Regions from separate parts of the Vibrio mangrovi genome, predicted to be linked through region 3. Evidence: predicted binding sites of a transcription regulator. Region 3 holds the regulator's gene; each other region holds the start of a gene.

Region 1 (3,290 bases), 1.5 Mb from region 3:
GAAAGTTCAACAGGTTCTTCCTGGGAAAGAAGCAGAGAGTTAAAATCTCTGCTTTGCAGAGGCTGCAAGCTAGACGGACTGTTAAAAAACCAAGAGGTGAAATTTTCCAGACTTAAAGCATCCTCATGGCGCTGGTTGCTGGACACCAGTTCCCCTTTCTCATTCAGCAAGCATGTCAGCCATGTTGTTGACATAAGACACTTCTCCGCAAGATGCAGGATTAATTTTACCCTCAACTTTATGTTAGACCATAGTTATATCAATAAACGAGTAAAAGACCAAAATTTAACCAATTGATTCCCTGTATATATCATGCAGGATGCAAATCTTTTACTGAAAGAGAAATGACATATGAGATAGTGAATAAGAAGAGATGATGTTACTTAGACTCGGGCGATCGGATATCGCCCGGAATGATTCTGATATTATTTTATCTATTTCAAACAGTTAACTTATTCTTGTATATTTAGGTAGCTTCTCTGACACCAACAACAGTTCAATTTTTATTCAGATAAGACTGTAGTACCGATTCCCGGTTTTGCAGATATTCATCCAGCCCGGCTTTTCTCAGATGACAGGAAGGACATTCACCACAACCATCACCAATCACACCGTTATAACATGTCAGGGTCTGTTCTCTGATCAGTTTTAGTGCCCCGTAATGATCAGCCATTGCCCAGGTCTCCGCTTTGTTCAGCCACATCAATGGAGTCACAATCGTCATTACTCTGTCCATTCCCTGAACCAGCGCACGATTCATGGTTTGGATGAACTCGTGGCGACAGTCCGGATAACCGGAGAAATCGGTTTCACACACACCGGTAATGACCGACTCAGCACCGATCTGATAGGCATAAATACCAGCCAGAGTCAGAAACAGGATATTTCTGCCGGGAACAAACGAATTGGGTAATCCATTCTCCTGCAACTCATGAGAGACCGGAATATCATCGCGGGTCAGAGAGCTGATCGCTAACTCATTCAGCAAACCGACATCCATCACTTTATGTGCTTTTACGCCTAACAGGGATGACAACCGCTGTGCCGTTTCAATCTCAAGCCGGTGCCGCTGCCCGTAATCAAAAGTAATCGCATGCACTTCATCATAGGTTTGCAGGGCTTCAACAAGACAAGTGGTGGAGTCCTGACCACCGCTAAATACAACAACAGCTTTTTTCATGGGAATTCCTCAGGCAATACTCAGGTATTTATGAGTCTGAATAGATAAACGCCAGTTCCGCTCCGTACAAACCTCAATACACAACTCTGTTGCACGTGGTTTCTGACTAATCGGTTGTAAAGCAATGATTGTATCATCAGACACCTGATTCTGACGCAGTAATTGCTCCAGCTGTTCAATATCCTTACGGGTGCCGACCGGGTGCTTAATTTCATTTGCCCGTAACATTGCACTGCCCAACACCGGCAGACGACCTTTCATGGCAACTTTTGGTGACACTGTCACCCAGGTCTGTTCCGATACCTGTACTTCTGCAGTACCGCTGGTCTCTATCTGACAGCGACAACCAAGCTCTTCAAAAGCTTTTGTCAGCTCAGTTAAATGATAAATGCACGGTTCTCCACCGGTAATCACGATATGTCGTGCTGTGTATCCCTGTTGATGATAACAGCGGATAATTTCCTCGGTGTTCATCTGACACCAATGCGGACTATCCTGAGTTTTGACAATGATCTCTTCTACAGAACGCTTATCCTTCGGCTCCGTCAACCAGGTTTGTTTGGTATCACACCACGAACATCCAACCGGACATCCCTGCAGGCGGATAAAAACAGCAGGAACTCCGGTAAAAACTCCTTCACCCTGGATGGTTTGAAAGATTTCATTGACTTTATAAATACTCAAAATGAACCCTAATTCAACAGTCATATCATGCGAGTCGCAGACCTTAATAGAAGCTTGTCAGAAGGTCAAATTAAACCCATCATTTATTGATATTAATAAAACTTAATAAGTTAATAATAGTGATTTAATTCAAAAGGATAATCATATTAAGACAGAAGAGTATATTCATCAGACTCTTCCCTGAACTGATGGTAAAGCCCACGTTCTGAGATAATGTCATCCACCGGGTCATCCAGATATATGTGACTCAGCTCTCACTAAGGTTATACTTGTGTTTGTTGTGGAACTCCCGCATATTGATGCAGCTTGGGTATTTATCACGCTGATTCAATACCCGTTCCACTTTTTTAGTCCCACATATTCTGAAGTTACCGGTGATAAATCATGTATAAACTGATTGGACTCGACATGGATGGCACTCTGCTGAACAGTCAAAAGCAAATTTCGGCCAGAACCCTGGCTGCTATACAGGCAGCAAAAGATAAAGGCATCAGAATTGTCTTATCTTCAGGGCGTCCTATCGAAGGACTCCGTTCTTATCTGGAACAATTAGGATTGAATGGCGAGCACGACTATGTCGTACATTACAATGGTTCGTTCGTCGAGAATGTGATGACCGGTGAAATCATCCGTCAGCAGGTCATCAGTACCGCTGATGCCAGAATAATAGAACGTACTGCCCGGGAATTAAACGTCAATACTCATGCATTTAGTCAGACACTCGGGTTAATCACCCCGCAAAGTACCGAGTATACCCGTCTGGAAGCCAGACTGAATGGCATTGAAGTGCACGAAATCAATTTTGACACTTTGTCTGATGATCATCCGATGATCAAAGCAATGATGGTCGACGAACCAGAAAAACTATCTCAGGCATATGAAAAACTGCCCTCTTATCTGGCAGAGCAATTTACGATTGTCAGAAGTGCACCTTTCTTTCTTGAATTTCTGAACCCACAAAGTAATAAGGGACTTGGTATTCAGGCTGTTGCTGAACGTTTGGGAATTCCGGCAGAGTCTGTCATGTGTATTGGAGATGCTGAAAATGATCACCATATGCTCGAATATGCCGGATTGGGAGTAGCGATGGGCAATGCAATGCCGCAGACTAAAGCCATTGCAGACTATATCACCGCAGGGAATGATGAGGACGGTGTGGCAGAAGCAATTGAAAAATTTGTGCTTTACTAGCGCGTGTAGACCTTTTCTTAAAAATCCGGGTGATATAGTTCGCCCGGGTAATGAATCCAAATGTGGATTACTTTTTCAGATTTAACGCATCAAATCTACTCCGTTATATACATTTTCACCATAGAATGGCTATGACTCAAATCTCTGCCTTGTCTCTGTACCCAGTGATTCCCGCTGAAACCGCATCTTGAGGTCATTTGGGTATAGTTACCGAATTCCCTTTCTTAACCAATGA
Region 2 (3,290 bases), 1.7 Mb from region 3:
GTTTTGCTCTTCCGACTCGGTTTTCGGCGGAGGAAAGCCGATTGCTCTTCTCAGGTCAATGACGGGAACGGGCTCTCCTCGCAGAGAAGCCACACCGGTAATATTAGGATGTGCACCGGGCATTTTCGTCAAAACCGGAACTTTAATCACTTCTTTGACTTTAAACACATTAATCGCAAAAATCTGTCGACTATTCAAACTGAAAAGGAGCAGTTCAAGACGATTCTCTCCGACGAGATTCGTACGTTGGTCAACCGTATTTAAAACACCTGACATACGAGCTTCCACCAATTAAAAACTGTTAATAGTATATACCCAAACGCCATCGGGTGTTATGCATCACCAGCCACCAGCATCTCGTATTCATTGACACAATGAGGCTTCCGGTATCAGCATTCCCGATTCAGTCTGATGCTTGCTTATAGCCAAATGACGGATATACATAACATATCGGAAATAGTAAAAAATACTTTACTAACTAACTGTGAGACATATTAAGCGATAAAGCTAGGAGAATAAATCAGAAAATAGACAATGACAGGGAATCAGCCAGTGATCTTACCTCTTACCTGTCAACAATGGTCATCAGCAACGAGCCGTCATATAACGCTTGTTTAATCAATGCAGCTCCCGGCATTGTCGATTGTTTGTAGAAACGGGATTCGACAATTTTCACCTGATCCCGATAGGCAGGATTACTTTGCGTCTCGATATACTTCAGCATTGGCGGGTATAAAATTGCTTTTGCCTGATTGATGACACCGCCGATCAGAACTTTTTCCGGATTAAACATATTAATGACAATGGCGATGGCTTGTCCAAGATGTCTTCCCAGCCGATCCATAATGTCACACGACAATGGATCGCCCTGAGCTGCGGCCATACAGATATCTTCAATGGATATCTCCGTCAGTCGGCTCAGAGATGATTCTTCTCCGTTTGCAATCCTCGCGATAGCCTGCTCCCGGAGAGCCTTCGAACTCGTTACGGTTTCCAGGCATCCACGATTACCGCAATGACACGGTAAACCCTGCGGATCAATCTGAATATGCCCCAAATCACCGATGTTCCCATGCCTTCCCTGCAACACACGTCCATTCACTATCACTCCGGCATTCAAACCGTTATGAATTGAAATCAGTACTGAATTCTCGTCTTCCTGAGAATGACCGAACAACTTTTCAGCCAGTGCCCAGGCACGGGTATCATTGGCGATAAAAACCGGCAGGCCGGTCACCTGATAAATTTCAGCTCCCAGTTCAAGGTTATGCACATTGTAATGGGGCATCTGCAATACCACACCATTATCTGCATCCACCAGACCGGGAAGTGTCACAGCAATACTGGTTACCCGTTCGAGCTGTTGAGTATAAGTCAGAAAAAACTCTTCGATTTCGTGAAATAAACGAGCCAGTAAATCATCCTGATCAACTTCGTGAATGTCGATTTTGGTATCAATCAGGACATCACCGCTTAATTCATGCAATGCAATGGTCAGATATCCCCGCCCCAGCCGGATAGAGAGAAACTGCCAGCCTTCATTCCGGGTTTGTAAACCGACAGCAGGCCGGCCACGACTAATCGCTTCCTGAACGGTGGTTTCATGGATCAAATGGGCATCAATCAGTTCACGTGTAATCTTGGTGATACTTGCCGGAGCAAGTTCACTCTCTTTAGACAGATCAATACGTGAAATAGGACCTTTTTGATCAATCAGCTTATAAACGCGACCAGCATTAATCTGCTTGATATGATCAATATGGCCTGGCTGAGCCGTATACATGATGTGCTCCAGAAATCAACAACCTGCTAATTTTTTTACTTTGCAAAGTAATTGTGAAGCGATTTGATATCCGAGCGTGACAGGCATCACGTACGTTGCATCAAGTTTGTGTTGAGAGTCAAATGTTCACCTCTCCGGAACTCCCTGAGCCACCAATATTTTCTTTGCAAAAATGTTAAATTCTGATGCTTTCATCCGGCGCTTCAGCTGTTCTCAGATATACTTAACAGTGCTCGTTCTACGATTTTCAATCAGGAGCACATCATGCCGAAAAAAATACAACGAAGAACAAAAATTGTAACCACCCTCGGACCCGCAACCGACCGGGACAATAATCTTGAAGCACTGATCCGCGCCGGAGCCAATGTCGTCCGGCTGAATTTTTCTCACGGAACAGCAGAAGATCACCGGCTGCGAGCCAGAAAAGTCCGTGAGATCGCAGCAAAGCTTGGACAGAGTGTTGCGATCTTAGGAGATTTACAGGGACCGAAGATTCGTATTTCCACCTTTGCCAATGACAGAATCACCCTCAATGTCGGTGACCGCTTTACACTGGATGCCGATCTCCCACCCGGGGCCGGTAATCAGGAATCCGTTGGTATTGATTACAAGAACCTGCCGGATGACGTTCAACGGGACGATATTCTGCTCCTTGATGATGGTCGGGTTCAGCTTCAGGTCATCATGGTTGAAGGGAGAAAAATCCATACCTTTGTGACCGTTGGCGGACCATTATCTAATAATAAAGGAATTAACCGTCAGGGAGGCGGGCTTTCTGCTCAGGCACTAACCGAAAAAGATAAACAGGACATCCTTCTGGCTGCTGAACTTGAAGTAGAATATCTGGCAATTTCATTTCCCAGAAACGGGGAAGATATGCAATACGCCCGGCGTTTAGCCCGGGATGCCGGACTAGAGGCAAAGTTGGTTGCCAAAGTCGAACGGGCGGAAACTGTATCCAATCAGGCGAATATTGACGATATTATTATGGCGTCCGACGTCATTATGGTTGCCCGGGGAGATCTCGGCGTTGAAATCGGTGATCCGGCATTAGTCGGTGTACAGAAAAAACTGATATATCGGGCAAAAGCGTTAAACCGTGTTGTGATTACTGCCACTCAAATGATGGAGTCGATGATAGAACATCCGATGCCAACCCGGGCTGAAGTCATGGACGTCGCCAATGCAGTTATTGACGGAACCGATGCAGTGATGCTGTCCGGGGAAACAGCAGCCGGGAAATACCCTGTTGAAACTGTGAAAGCAATGGCTGAGGTTTGTATCGGTGCAGAAAACGTCATGGAAGTAAAAACTCAGGGCTACCGACTGGACAGCACCTTCGTCACGGCAGAAGAAACAGTTGCAATGTCCGCAATTTACGCAGCCAACCATATGGAAGGTATTAAAGCAATCGTCACAATGACCGAGTCCGGCAGAACTGCACTGATGACTTCTCGCCTGAACTCAGAGTTGCCTATCTTTGCTCTCTCTGAAAATGAAAGCACAT
Region 3 (3,290 bases):
TATTCAGAACTTCATGAATCCGTTGATATTCAACTAAACAGATATCGTTAATTCATCAATTGTCCGGTGACAGCACCGATTTCCATGATATAGTGAATCAGATTTCCCGGAGAAAAAACCGGGAAATCGGTTGATTGAGTGAATGATAAGACAAGGTATGTCATGTCAGCAAAACATCCGATTATCGCCGTAACCGGTTCTTCCGGAGCCGGTACAACGACAACCTCCGAAGCCTTCCGCAAAATGTTTAACATGATGCGAATCAAGCCAGCCTGGGTTGAAGGTGACAGTTTTCACCGCTTTACCCGGCCGGAAATGGACGTAGAAATTCGTAAGGCCAGGGAGCAGGGCCGCCATATCAGTTATTTCGGCCCTCAGGCAAATGACTTTCCTGCACTGGAAGAGTTTTTCCGGGAATATGGTCGTTCCGGGACAGGAAAAATTCGCCGTTATCTGCATACATTTGATGAAGCAGTTCCTTATAATCAGATGCCGGGAACATTTACTCCCTGGCAGGATCTGCCCAACGATACCAATGTCCTCTTTTATGAAGGGTTACATGGCGGTGTTGTTGATGGAGAGACAAATGTCCCTCAGCATGTTGATTTTCTGATAGGCATGGTACCGATTGTCAATCTGGAATGGATTCAGAAATATGTCCGGGATACCCGGGATCGGGGACACTCCAGAGAAGCGGTGATGGATTCGATTGTCCGTTCAATGGATGACTACCTGAATTATATTACTCCTCAATTTTCCCGGACACATATCAACTTTCAGCGGGTTCCGACGGTTGATACCTCGAATCCTCTGAGCGCCAAGGGGATTCCGAGCCTGGATGAAAGTTTTGTCGTCATTCGTCTGCGTGGGATTAAAAAGGTCGATTTCCCTTATCTTTTGGCGATGATTGACGGTTCGTTTATGTCACGACATAACACCATTGTCGTACCGGGAGGAAAAATGAGTTTTGCAATGGAATTGATCGTTCGTCCAATCCTTCAGCAGTTGATTGAAACAGGGAAAATTGGTTAACAAACGATTCAATGGGACAGAATTTGGTGCTTTTAGTTCCTATACCGTGACAATGAGCACATTTTTGCGTACAAAATCACGGTCATGACACGATTAAAGTCAAGAAATTGTGTAAGAAAAAGGATACTATTTGAAACCGAAACAGAAGACAACTTGCAGGCTTTCTCAAGTGCTTTTATGCTAAGTATTCAGTTCGAGCTTCGCTAAAACATGGAAAGCAGCAAGCATACCCTGCAGAGGAAGAGAGATATTATGGTTCTAGGTAAACCTCAAACCGATCCAACATTAGAGTGGTTTCTTTCACATTGTCACATTCATAAATACCCGTCGAAAAGTACGCTGATTCATGCAGGCGAAAAAGCGGAAACGCTTTATTACATCGTGAAGGGTTCCGTTGCTGTTCTGATAAAGGATGAAGAAGGAAAAGAGATGATCCTTTCTTACCTCAATCAGGGTGACTTTATCGGTGAACTTGGTTTATTCGAAGAAGGTCAGGAACGAACAGCCTGGGTCAGAGCAAAATCTCCCTGTGAAGTTGCAGAAATTTCCTTCAAGAAATTCCGTCAGTTGATTCAGGTAAACCCGGATATTCTGATGCGTCTGGCAGGACAAATGGCAAGCCGCCTTCAGGTAACCAGCCAGAAAGTTGGCGATTTGGCCTTCCTGGATGTTACTGGACGTATTGCACAGACATTACTGAATCTGGCAAAACAACCTGATGCAATGACGCACCCGGATGGAATGCAGATTAAGATTACCCGTCAGGAGATCGGTCAAATCGTTGGCTGCTCCCGTGAAACCGTTGGCCGCATTTTGAAGATGCTCGAAGAGCAAAACCTTATTTCAGCCCACGGAAAAACAATCGTGGTATACGGTACACGATAATTTCTTCCCTGATCCAATAAGTAGAAAGCCATCCTCGGATGGCTTTTTTATTACTGATATCCCTTCAATATGATTCACCGCTGATGATGTGTACTTTCAAAGATTTTGTCGGCTGATGCTTCAACGAATCCGGGATACAACATCCCATTTGCCATCGGATAACGTTTGGCAAATTCATAGAACCCACCGGGAACCAACAGTTCCGCTTCATCAAATTCAACGACAACCCGATCTGCCATCGTGGATGACTGCTCCAGAAAAAGTTCCGGCGATCCCTTCACTTCACCCCCGGCTGCGTTTATGACAAAACCATGCTGATGCAGGTAAGCATTCACTTCAGCCACCTGATTGAATCGAGACAGTTGATTCACACTGACAGTGAAATGATTGGCTCCGTATCCGTGCGCAGCAACCCAGGCAGCATACTCACTTTCTTCTGCCAGCAGATAATACTGTTCCAGTGAAATGGGCCATAAACGTCCGCCATAAAGAAAATCGACGTCCGTAACCATATCAGGCTTCACATGAGACACCAGACTTCGGACAATCTTCTGCAATGCTTCAGAGCAACGGTTTACTTCCAGTTCACTGATAAAAACTTTGGGTAATTTAGGATTAGGATGCTCAAAATGCTGTGCTCGCAGCATCTTCTGTTCAAACTGGTAATGTCCTTTGGCTATGTATCCCAGACGAAGAAATGGCTGAGCGACAATTTCAAGACCAACCTGTGGCAGATTAAAGGTACGCAATGCAATATGGTCATTGATCAGCGGCTCATTCTCCTGAAGTAGTTCATGAACCCGCCATGCTGACGGGCAAAGTCTGGTTGTATAATCTTGCCATAATGCAGTAAACAGTGAGTCCGGCGTCATAAGCGCCTCCTTCTCTATCAACAATGACGGGCTTCACCGGGCACCGTCTGCCATCTCTGAATATTTCAGGAGATCAGCAGAAAACGGACCCGATCACCAGACTGGATCAACAAAGCCCGGGCAACTTCAGGCGTGACGATCACAGTCTCAGATTCCAGGCGAAAATCAACCTCAGCAATTGTTGCCCGGAAAAATTCAAATGAGGTATTACTAAGCATTATTTTTTGGCGGCCCTTATGTGCTGCAACTTTGACGGTTGCAGAGACCGAATGCCTCACCGACTCAATATGCCGTAAATCACACTCAACTGTCGGACCGGCATCAAAAATATCGACATAATTCCGGCAGGTAAAACCTTCTTCTTCCAATAATTTTAAAGCCGGTTTCGTTTTTTCATGGACCTGTCCGATAACAGCCTGTGCTTCTGGAGTCAGTAAATTAATATAAATCGGCAGCTTAGGCATCAGTTCCGCAATAAACCCTTTATGTCCCGAACCGGTT

The links. Region 3 encodes CRP, which controls carbon source genes, mostly activating them, when cyclic AMP is high. Its sites were predicted from a motif close to TGTGANNNNNNTCACA; they were not measured.
Region 1: queE (7-carboxy-7-deazaguanine synthase QueE) is a predicted target of CRP. The motif match lies at 2,106-2,121, and genes of this name have one in related genera.
Region 2: mlc (sugar metabolism global transcriptional regulator Mlc) is a predicted target of CRP. The motif match lies at 1,859-1,874, and genes of this name have one in related genera.

Annotation. Positions count from the first base shown of each region.
Region 1 covers NZ_AP024883.1:1,712,499-1,715,788, reverse strand. The annotation lists gene OCU74_RS07720 (sensor domain-containing diguanylate cyclase) at 1-194, opposite strand, end outside; gene queC (7-cyano-7-deazaguanine synthase QueC) at 497-1,180, opposite strand; gene queE (7-carboxy-7-deazaguanine synthase QueE) at 1,190-1,888, opposite strand; gene yidA (sugar-phosphatase) at 2,249-3,055, shown strand; gene OCU74_RS07700 (GNAT family N-acetyltransferase) at 3,263-3,290, opposite strand, start outside.
Region 2 covers NZ_AP024883.1:1,283,498-1,286,787, reverse strand. The annotation lists gene OCU74_RS05870 (chemotaxis protein CheV) at 1-276, opposite strand, end outside; gene mlc (sugar metabolism global transcriptional regulator Mlc) at 566-1,783, opposite strand; gene pyk (pyruvate kinase) at 2,048-3,290, shown strand, end outside.
Region 3 covers NZ_AP024883.1:3,249,065-3,252,354, forward strand. The annotation lists gene OCU74_RS14490 (YheU family protein) at 1-51, shown strand, start outside; gene OCU74_RS14495 (phosphoribulokinase) at 163-1,032, shown strand; gene crp (cAMP-activated global transcriptional regulator CRP) at 1,285-1,917, shown strand; gene OCU74_RS14505 (DUF1338 domain-containing protein) at 1,992-2,789, opposite strand; gene astA (arginine N-succinyltransferase) at 2,855-3,290, opposite strand, start outside.